3 regions of the Colwellia sp. MB02u-9 genome follow, and region 3 is predicted to be linked to each of the others. Evidence: predicted binding sites of a transcription regulator. Region 3 holds the regulator's gene; each other region holds the start of a gene.
What was found. The regulator FNR, encoded in region 3, switches genes on or off when oxygen is low (the NO sensors DNR and NnrR bind a similar motif). The targets are predictions, from matches to a motif close to TTGATCTAGATCAA.
Positions count from the first base shown of each region.

Region 1: clpB (ATP-dependent chaperone ClpB) is a predicted target of FNR. The motif match lies at 1,324-1,337, and genes of this name have one in related genera.
Region 2: H4J65_RS09130 (DnaJ C-terminal domain-containing protein) is a predicted target of FNR. The motif match lies at 1,410-1,423, and genes of this name have one in related genera.

Region 1 is NZ_JACGVF010000067.1:72,895-76,602, forward strand. It holds gene rluD (23S rRNA pseudouridine(1911/1915/1917) synthase RluD) at 1-454, shown strand, start outside; gene pgeF (peptidoglycan editing factor PgeF) at 444-1,277, shown strand; gene clpB (ATP-dependent chaperone ClpB) at 1,435-3,708, shown strand, end outside.
Region 2 is NZ_JACGVF010000094.1:99,310-103,017, reverse strand. It holds gene H4J65_RS09140 (hypothetical protein) at 1-23, opposite strand, end outside; gene H4J65_RS09135 (chaperone modulator CbpM) at 84-383, opposite strand; gene H4J65_RS09130 (DnaJ C-terminal domain-containing protein) at 389-1,333, opposite strand; gene H4J65_RS09125 (hypothetical protein) at 1,530-1,985, opposite strand; gene H4J65_RS09120 (ABC transporter permease) at 2,162-3,286, opposite strand; gene rbbA (ribosome-associated ATPase/putative transporter RbbA) at 3,290-3,708, opposite strand, start outside.
Region 3 is NZ_JACGVF010000095.1:15,074-18,781, reverse strand. It holds gene H4J65_RS11270 (glucosaminidase domain-containing protein) at 1-401, shown strand, start outside; gene uspE (universal stress protein UspE) at 750-1,682, opposite strand; gene fnr (fumarate/nitrate reduction transcriptional regulator Fnr) at 1,856-2,575, opposite strand; gene H4J65_RS11255 (sulfite exporter TauE/SafE family protein) at 2,656-3,318, opposite strand; gene ccoS (cbb3-type cytochrome oxidase assembly protein CcoS) at 3,322-3,567, opposite strand; gene H4J65_RS11245 (heavy metal translocating P-type ATPase) at 3,564-3,708, opposite strand, start outside.

The sequences.
Region 1 (3,708 bases), on a different contig from region 3:
CAGTGGTATTATGACCGCAGGTGGTTTGGTTGATCAGCCTATTGGTCGTCACGCTACAAAACGTACTCATATGGCGGTTACTTTTTCAGGTCGCCCTTCGGTAACGCATTATCGTGTGATGGAAAAGTTCAGGTTACATACCCGTTTACGCTTGCGTTTAGAAACGGGTCGAACTCATCAAATTCGTGTTCATATGGCTCATATTACTCATGCACTGGCGGGTGATCCCGTATATGGAGGCCGTCCGCGTCCTCCAAAAAATGCCTCTGAAGAGTTACGAGAAATGTTACAACAATTTAAGCGCCAAGCCTTACACGCGGCAATGTTATCTTTATATCATCCGATAACAGGTGTGCAAATGACTTGGCATGCTGATGTACCTGAAGATATGGTGGCGTTAGCTGATATGTTGCGTAAAGATACCAAAATTCATCTTACTGATAGTGATTACTAACTTATCTAATAACTTACAATGTATTAAATGGCCAACAGAAGGTGTGTTGGCCTTTGCTACTACTCGCTTAATGCCTAGTAAAGATCAATTATCTAAACATTCAGCGCATTTATTATCAAATAGTACTTACACAGAAAAATTCCAAGCCGAGTTTGATGCTTTTAATCTAGGCGATCATGTGGGAGATTGTCCCAATACTGTGGCCCGAAATAGAAGCTTGTTACTTGATTACCTGCCAAGCATGACAAAAATTCAATGGTTAGAGCAAGTTCATGGTAATAATGTCGTTGTTGTTGAAAAACATCAAAATACGCCTATTGTCGCTGATGCCGCGATAACACATAGTCAGCACATCGCTTTAGCCATAATGACCGCCGACTGTTTACCTATTTTGTTATCAAATAAAGACGGTAGCGAAATTGCGGCCATTCATGCAGGTTGGCGACCACTAGCCGCAAATATAATCGAACGAACCATTAGAAAAATGCATAGTGCGGCCGATGAGATTTTCGCATGGATGGGCCCTTGTATTGGTCCTCAAGCTTTTGAAGTTGGCCAAGAGGTAAAACAGGCGTTCTGTCAAATGTCAGTAAAATTTGAATCTGCTTTCAAACCTGTGGCATTTTTAAATAATGGCAGAACAGAGGTAAAGTTTTTGGCCAATTTGCAGTTAATCGCCGAGTTACAACTCTTGGCATTAGGGGTTACCAATATCACTAAAATTGCAGACTGTACTTATAAGCATAGTAGTAAGTATTATTCTTATCGCAGAGACGGAAAAACCGGGCGTATGGCTAGCGTAATATCTATACATTCACTCTAGTAAAAATTATCCCTTATAAATAAGGTGATTATTTAAAAGTGTTCTGTTGATTTAGGTCAAAGTTTTAGCGACTCTTTTCTTGAAAACCCTCCTTGGTGTCCTTATAACATAGATAACTAAACTGTAAGCCCAGTAACATGGCACTAGGAGAACATTAATGCGTTTAGAAAAATTTACCCAGGCTTTTCAAGTAGCAATATCTGATGCACAATCCATCGCATTAGGTAAAGATCATCAATTTATCGAGCCAATACATTTAATGCTTGCGTTATTAAATCAAAACGCCAGCAGTATTATCCCTTTATTAAAAAGTGCCGGTATCAATGTGCGAACGTTAAGATCGCAAGTTGAAGTGGCTCTCGAAGAATTAGCACATGTCTCGGGCACAGGCGGTGAAGTGCAGCTATCGTCTGCCATGGGTAATATTTTAAACCTTTGTGATAAATTTGCCCAAAAGCATGGCGACAAATTTATCTCCTCAGAAATATTTATGCTAGCGGCGTTACAAGATAAAGGTAAGTTAGGTCAAATTCTTAAAGGCTTAGGGGCGAGTGAACAACGTATACAAGACGCGATAGTTCATATCCGTGGCGGTAAAAATGTTGATGATGCTAACGCCGAAGAAGTGCGTCAAGCATTGGATAAATACACCATTGATCTAACCGAACTAGCAGAGCAAGGAAAGTTAGATCCAGTTATTGGTCGCGATGATGAAATCAGGCGTACCATTCAGGTATTACAGCGCCGCACTAAAAATAACCCGGTATTAATTGGTCAGCCAGGCGTTGGTAAAACCGCGATTGTTGAAGGTCTAGCTCAACGCATTGTCGATCATGAAGTACCAGAAGGTATCCGAAATAAACGTGTATTGTCACTTGATATGGGCGCACTCGTTGCCGGCGCTAAATATCGTGGAGAATTTGAAGAACGTCTTAAAGCGGTACTCAGTGAATTAAGCCAGTTAGAAGGGCAAGTCATCTTATTTATTGATGAACTACACACTATGGTTGGCGCGGGTAAAGGTGACGGTGCTATGGACGCCGGTAATATGTTAAAGCCAGCGTTAGCACGCGGTGATTTGCATTGTGTTGGCGCTACTACATTAGATGAATATCGCCAATATATTGAAAAAGATGCCGCATTGGAACGTCGATTTCAGAAAATTATAGTCGATGAACCCAGTGTTGAAGATACCATTGCTATATTACGTGGTCTTAAAGAACGCTATGAACTCCATCATAATGTTGAAATAACAGATCCCGCTATTGTTGCCGCAGCAACCTTATCTCATCGCTATGTTAGCGACCGTCAATTACCCGACAAAGCTATCGATCTTATTGATGAAGCAGCTTCTAGTATTCGTATGCAAATGGATTCTAAGCCAGAGAACTTAGACCGATTAGAAAGGCGTTTAATTCAACTGAAATTGGAACAAAGGGCTTTATCAAAAGATTCTGATCCGGCCTCTAAAAAACGTTTGGACCTCATCTCGGATGAAATCGGCACTTGCCAAGTCAGTTATGACGAGTTAGATGAAGTCTGGAAAACCGAAAAAGCGGCACTACATGGTACACAAGCGATTAAAACTGATTTAGAGCATGCTCGTATTGAACTTGAAGCGGCTCGTCGCGTAGGCGATCTTAATACCATGGCCGAGTTACAATATAGTCGCATCCCTGATCTTGAAAAACAGCTAGATCTGGCTAGCCAAGCAGAAATGCAAGAAATGACCTTGCTGCGAAACAAAGTGACTGACGTAGAAATAGCTGACGTGTTAAGCCGAGCGACCGGAATTCCGGTTGCAAAAATGCTCGAAGGTGAATGTGATAAATTATTGCAAATGGAAGATAACCTGCACAAACGCGTTATTGGGCAATCAGAAGCGGTAGTTTCAGTATCAAATGCTATTCGTCGCTCAAGGGCAGGTTTGGCAGACCCAGATCAACCCATAGGCTCATTCCTATTTCTTGGCCCTACTGGTGTAGGTAAAACAGAATTAACTAAAGCTTTAGCCCACTTTCTTTTTGATAGTGAAGATTCATTGGTGCGAGTTGATATGTCAGAGTTTATGGAGAAACACTCTGTTGCACGTTTAGTGGGAGCGCCTCCAGGTTATGTCGGTTATGAGGAAGGTGGCTATTTAACTGAAGCGGTGAGACGTAAACCATATTCTGTTATTTTACTTGATGAAATTGAAAAAGCGCATCCTGACGTTTTTAATATTTTACTACAAGTATTAGATGACGGACGCTTAACTGATGGGCAAGGGCGTACGGTCGACTTTAAAAATACGGTTATTATTATGACCTCCAACATTGGCTCAGATATTATTCAGGAATATGTTGATGACAGCCAATATCCGCAAATGAAAGCTCGGGTAATAGCAGAACTTGGTAATCACTTCAAGCCAGAGTTTATTAATCGGGTCGAT
Region 2 (3,708 bases), on a different contig from region 3:
CAAAAAACGCTTGATTTATTCATAGTTATAAACTCCATTAACACTCAGTTGTTGACTAATTTTATAGAGTGATTTCAATTAAACTAATCAATTCTATTCAGTCTAGCTTTTAAAAGTTTATTTTCCTGTTCGAGCTTTTTCTTCTCTTTCATTAAATCTATGACTAAGCTAATGGCGACCCAGTCAATTAAAAGTTGTTGGTTCAATTTAATGGCTTTTTTGATCCAATGAGCACTCTCCAAATCGAAAATCCATTCTGAATCTTGACTGTCTGATATAGGTGCAGCAATGCCGTATTCAACCATTTCTATTATGATGCATTTTTCAATTCCGGCTATTTCACACAATTCATTGACTGAAATATGTAAGCTTATGTCTGTCATTTTGGCTAACTCCACTCTGTTCTGGGGTTATACTTTTCTACTTCAGCAAGTTGTTGCCATAACTGTTTTGTTTCATCGGTAGTTGATGGCGGAATTACAATTTTGATGACGGTGATCAGGTCCCCCTGACCGGACTTACTATTGAGCCCTTTGCCTTTTACTCGTAGTTTTTGACCACTCTGGCAGTTAGCGGGAATGTTGAGCTTAACTTTGCCATCAAGTGTCGGTATTTCAAGTTTAATACCTAGTGCAGCTTCCCAAGGCGTCAGGGGCACGTTTAATAATAAGTTTGAGCCTTGTACATCAAATAATGGATGCGGCACCAATCTAATAATCAGATATAAATCCCCGTTTAACTTATGGTTGCTGCCAGGTGCGCCTTGGCCTTTTAACCTTATGCGCTCACTATCTTTGACCCCTTTAGGCACTTTCACATTAAGTGATTTCTTGATTTTAGTGAGTTGACCATTGATGGGTGCAGGGACATGATATTCAATGGGTTTAGTGACACCTGAGACACTTTCTTCTAAAAAAACCGGTAATTCCATTTCAAAATCTTGGCCTTTAAATAGATCCTCGCTATGCGCTTGTGAGTGTCTTCTAGACTTGGCTCGGTCAGCAAAAAAGGAATTAAAAAAGTCAGAAAAATCATCATTTTCGTTTGACTGATATTGCTTGTTACCGCTCGAAGATTGCCAGTCGGGTGGTACATTAAAACCCTCGGATGAACCTGAGCCATAGCGTCTCATTTTATCGTACTCGGCTCTTCTTCCCTCATCTTTTAATACTTCGTAGGCTTCTGCTACTTCTTTAAACTTTTCTTCTGCCCCGGGTTCAGGGTTCTTATCAGGATGATATTTAACGGCCAACTTACGATAGACTGTTTTGATTTCCTTTAGATCAGCATTTTCAGCCAAGCCTAGGATCTTGTAGTAATCTTTAAATTTCATTGATTGACCGTGCCCCAAATTTTGATGACTTTATATGGCTAGAAGCACTACTTTACGCTTTTTTGAAGGCGATATTTTGATACAAATCAAGATAACGAGTAGTTGTCAGTAGCAGATATCGCTATTTCTCATGCTAAGGCAAAGTTATTGTGCTATTGCCTCTTTAGAGAGAAAATTTGTGGCCTGCTCAGGTAGGCTAGATATCCATAAACCTATCAAAATTCATTGATATGCGTTTTTGTTTTTGCCATTGCATGTCAGCTAAGTTATTGAAAATATCTTTGACCTTGTACTCGTCAACTTGCTCTGCTACTACTTGGTATACTGCTATGAGTTCATCACTCATTTTCATGGATAATTCTAAAATATTATCCATCGATTGTGTTGATGGATGATTTTTGACTATTGGCAGTTTTAAAATTTCTTGATCATTGGCATATTGTAACCAAGTATCTAAAACACCCGATGGCGTGTTTTTTTCATAATGGGTTAATGATTCAGCTAATTTTTTTTCCTCACTGATCATATATTCCAATAATAACTGTGTTCTTGGCATATTTTCATCTTTGGCTAATTTTTGATAAAAAACCACTAATTTCTGATGGAATTCTTTCGCATGTTTAAGTGCATCTCTGGCGCTTTCAAATCGCATAATCTTCTCTTTGGTTAAGCCTAGTTATGGTCTTTTTTATCATATAAGTAAGCTTGTAAACTTTGATAGCGATCAAGTTTATAACCGTTAGGCTTTATTTTGCTAAAAAAGGGTAATAATACAAAACGAATACAAAACATTTAAGGTAAGCGACAATAGGTATGTGCTTGACCTAGCTATGTCATGCTTTTTAAAGAACGTCTAAACATGGTAAGGCTGGCGATAAAAAATGCCGCACCAAGCGCAATAATAATAGTTAATTGTGGCCAGACTAAATTAATGCCTGCACCACGAAAAACAACGGCTTGAGAGAACTCCATATAGTGTCTTGAAGGTAATAACCAAGTTAAGGGTTGAATGATGTCAGGTTGGCTTTCAATCGGTGTTAAGCCGCCCGAGAGCATCACCATAGGAATAATAACCATAAGCACCAAAAGTGCAAATTGCGCCATGGTTTGCGCAATAGTCCCTAAAAATATACCAATAGCAGCAGCGGCAAAAAGGTAGGCAGAAGTGCCTAATAATAACAAGAATTTTGAACCGGCAACGGGGATGTCGAGTATATTTTCTACCACCAGAAACATCGACAAAGTAAAAGCGATCAAAATAATTAAGCCATTGGCCCAAATTTTAGCCATCACTATCTGAAATGCATTCAAAGGCATCACCAATAAGTGTTCAATTGTGCCATGCTCGCGTTCACGCAACAGTGCTGCGCCGGTCAAAATAATGGTTAACATAGTGATTTGATTAAGCAGTGCATTAATAGCACTAAACCACATGCCGTTGCCGTTTGGATTGAAGGCTTGGCGCATAATAAGTTCTACTGGATAGGCGGTGCTTTGGTCTGAGCGCTTAAAAAAATAATTCACTTCTTGGCTAATAATACTCTGTATATAGCCATTACCTATACTGGCTTGTGTGACTGCCGTAGCGTCAATATCTATTTGCACTGTAGGTTGACGACCCTGACGCACATTTTGCTCAAACTTAGGCGGAATGGTAACCACAAACATAAATTTGTCTTGATCCATTGCTCGGTCTGTTTGAGCGGCCGAAATAAATATTGGCGTTTTAAAATAGGGTGGATAGAGCGCGTTAGCAATGGTGCCAGACAAGGCCGACTGGTCTTCATCGACAATCGCAATTGACGCATTATGTACCGATTCACTAATGGCTGTCGCCTCGGCATATATGGCCAAACTAAACGAGTAAACAATGAGCATCAACATGATGAAGTCGCTTACTAGGCTACGTAATTCTTTCGTGCCTAACCAATAGATATTGAGCCAGGTATTCATCAGTTAGCGCTCCTGCTTTTTAAGTGAGGTAGCGGCTATAGCGATAAAAACAGGACCAAAAAGGGCCAGTAAAATAATGTCTTTCGCTAAATCACCAAACACCAGGCCTTTAGTGAAAGCGGCAACACTTAAATGCATGTAATAAGTAGCAGGCCAAATTGTGCCAATAATATGTCCCGCACCCTCAAGTGTTGAAGTGGGTTGCACAATGCCTGAAAATTGTAAGGTGGGTAGCATACATAAGATCGCGGTAGCAAAAATTGAAGCCACTTGGGTTTGGGTGATTGAAGCCACCAGCAAGCCAAAACCTGTGGCTGCAAACACATAAAACAAGGCGCCGAGCATAAGACCAAAAAAGCTGCCTTGTAATGGCACTTGCAGTAAAAACACCACCATAAAGGTTAAAATGAAAAAATTAAGCA
Region 3 (3,708 bases):
TTATTCCATTAGCCCTTGTTTTAGTGCAAGCGGCCAATGAATCTGCTTGGGGAACCTCTCGTTTTGCTCGAATAGGCTTAAACTTTTTTGGTGTGTGGTGTTATAGGGAAGGTTGCGGCATGGTGCCAGGTAGCCGTAATACCGGCGCTAAGCATGAAGTCGCCGCTTATAGCTCTATTAGTTTAGGTGTCGCACGTTATTTGCACAATATTAATACTAACGGTGCCTATACGGTATTTAGATCGATTAGAGGCCAATTACGTGATCAAAACCAACCGCTAGCGCCAGAAATTCTTGCAACAGGATTAATGCGTTATTCTGAACGTGGCATAGATTATGTGTTGGAATTAACTGATATGATCCGCCATAATCGACATTACTTCGCGCTATATAATAAATAAGCGCTATGTAAATGTGCTATTCCTAATTTAGGTATAAAAATAGATTTATAAATAAATTCAAATATCATGTCGGTTAAAAAAATTTCGCTTGAATTGCTTTGAAAAAGTAGTACTTCCTCAGTTTTTTATCAGCAAAAGTAATACCTCTAACTTAATAATAGCCTTATTATTATGCTATCACAGGTAACCGTTTTACATTATTTACCTTAAGGACATTATCGTCATATACTTTTGGCTAAAGGCTGTTAAAACTTCAGCGCATAATCTAGTTTAAGTTATTAAACAAGAAAAGTTGAACTAGGCGTTTAATGACCCAATTCAACTTTATGCTAGTGATGTTAGCTGATATTAATCAACATCAAGTGGTGAAATGTAACCATCGGGTTTTAATGCTAATACATCACAATTAAGCCTATCAATAACATGCTCTGCGGTGTTACCAATTAGCGCTGCCGATAAACCGGTACGGCCAATAGTACCAAGAATGACTAATTCTGCATCTAATTCAGCCGCTATGCTTTGAATGATATCTTCCGGTAAACCCTCTTTAATATGGGTGTTTTCTGGCGCAATATTAAAGGCAGTTGCATGTGCTAACATCGCTTTTTGATGATATTTTAACATCGAGCGATTATAATCACTGGCATTAAACTCTGGGATTTCTATGGCGATATTTACTGGCGTTCCCGGGAATGAGTTAACTAGGTGTAAATTAGCTTTCATGACTTGGGTCAGCTGTTTAGCTTCTGCAGTGATTTTGTTATTAAGTGCTTTATGTTCTTCCTCTTCACTACCAATGTTTAACGCCGCAAGAATATTACCGTTATCAGGCCACAAATGCTCTTTCACGAGTAAAACAGGGCAAGGACATTTGCGCAGAATATGCCAATCGGTAGGCGTAAATATCACAGATTTGAATTTGTCGTGTTGATGAGTCCCTTTAATGACAATGTCATAACCATTATTGAGTACTTGAGCAATAATTTGCTCAAAGGGACGGTTATGCCATATAACCCGACAATCGATAGAAATTCCGCTTAAATCAAGATCAGCGAGTAAAGACTCTAGCCATTGAGTGCGATCATTAATAACTGATTGGCGCATGGCTTCACGCTCATCACTTGACAGCATGGTGGTCATTTCATAAGAAAAATCATAGATGGTCAAAAATGCGGTAATGCTAGCACCTGTTTTACGTGCTAATTCTATCGCTCGATTTACCGCTTTCTGCTCTTCTGTTGTTGGGTCAACAATCGCGAGTATTTTTTGATACTTTTCCATGGCTAATTCCTTTATCAATTGTCTACTAGTGTTATAACAATAGTCTACTTTGAGGCAATAATAGTTGTCTTAAATCAAATTATTATGCTATCGGTGATAAATAATATTTCACGCTAAGCATAGCGTGAAATACCTTAATAAGGCAATGTAGAAAAGCAGGTGTTAGCGTGACATTAAAGTGCGGCGCATGCGTTTAATTTGTCGAAACTTAAAATAGTAATGAGTTTACCATCAACGGCAATTAAACCATTTTTATGAAAGCGGTTAAGCAAACGGCTGATGGTTTCAACCGTTAAACCAATATAGTTACCAATATCACTGCGGGTCATAGATAAACGAAACTCAGATGGAGATAAACCACGGGCATGGTAACGAATACTTAAGGTACTGATAAATGTTGCTAGTCGTTGCTCGGCATTTTTACGATTAAGTAATGTTAGCATTTCTTGATCTTCACGGATCTCAGTACTCATCATACGTAAAATTTGTTTTTTTAATTTTGGCATGCTGTTCGATAAATTATCGAGCGTATTGTAAGGGATCTCACAAACCATTGAGGTTTCTAGCGCTTTAGCGAAACTTGGATGTTGAGCATTGGCAATAGCATCAAAGCCAAGCAAATCACCCGCTAAATGAAAACCAGTAATTTGTTCTTCACCGTGTTTACTAATGGTGTAGGTTTTAAATGTGCCCGAACGTATGGCGTAAAGCGCATGCATGGGTTGACCGTCGTTAAATATTTGCTCACCTTTATGGATCGGCAGCTTACGGTCGATAATATTATCTAACGTTTCTAACTCTTTATCATTGAGAGAAAAGGGTAAGCATAATTCACTAAGACTACAGTTTTGGCAGTGAATATGTTGATGAATAGTGCATGATTTATAACTCATAATATCCTTTAAAATTTTTCATGATGTACGCATGAATTTTTCCATGATTTTTTATATATATAATGTCCATATCAGGCACTTTATATATATAAAATAAGTATAGTATAGATGCCGTATGAAATCACTAAGCTGGCTGCTATCTTTCTAAATAGTGTATGACTCAATAATGATTTAATACTTATGGTGCCTAGTGATACTGAAAGTAAGGCAGGCAAGGTGCCTAGTCCAAAGAAAAACATGATCAAGGCACCATCAAGGGCATCGGCACTAGCCAATGCCCAAGTTAGTGTAGAATATACCAAGCCACAAGGTAACCAGCCCCATAGTGCGCCTAAAGCGAAAGCACTTTGTACGTTTTTAATGGGAATAAATTTTTTAGTCTGTGGTGCTATGTAGCGCCAAATATTTTTACCTAAATGTTCGACGCGGCTTAACCACATAAACCACTGGCCTAAATACAAACCTAATAAGATAAGAAAAACACCCGCAATAGTTTTTAACAACGAAACAGGTAATCCGATATTTTTGGTCGCCATTGAGCTAGTGAATGCGACAAGAGCGCCAATAAGACTATAAGAGGCGATACGACCCAAGTTATAGGCCAATATAATGGCGTATTTTTTATGACGAGAGGTATCAGAAATCGCCGTCGTCAGCATGGTGCTAATACCACCACACATCACTATACAATGGCCTGAGCCTAATAATCCGATGATAAATGCGGAGAAAAAATCAAGGCTCATAAACTATTTTTTGACCTTTGCGTCTGCTTGCTCTTGTGAGGTGTTTGTTTTGTCTATCTGTGTTGTTATTGGCGTAGCATTATTGCTTTGATGGATGCTTTTTTTATCATGATCATCTTCAAATAAAATGCTCATGCCTTGCTTTTCTAAATCATCAAATTGCTCAGTTTTTACCGCCCAAAAAAAGAGATAAATACCAATAGCGGTAAGTAAAATAGCAATGGGAATTAATACGTATATCACACTCATTTTTTTAATAACCTTAAAGAATTACTTACCACTAGTATTGAACTGGCCGACATGCCAATGACTGCCATATATGGCGCTATATAGCCCATAACCGCTAATGGCAATACAATGGCATTATAACTAAAAGCCCAAAGGTAATTT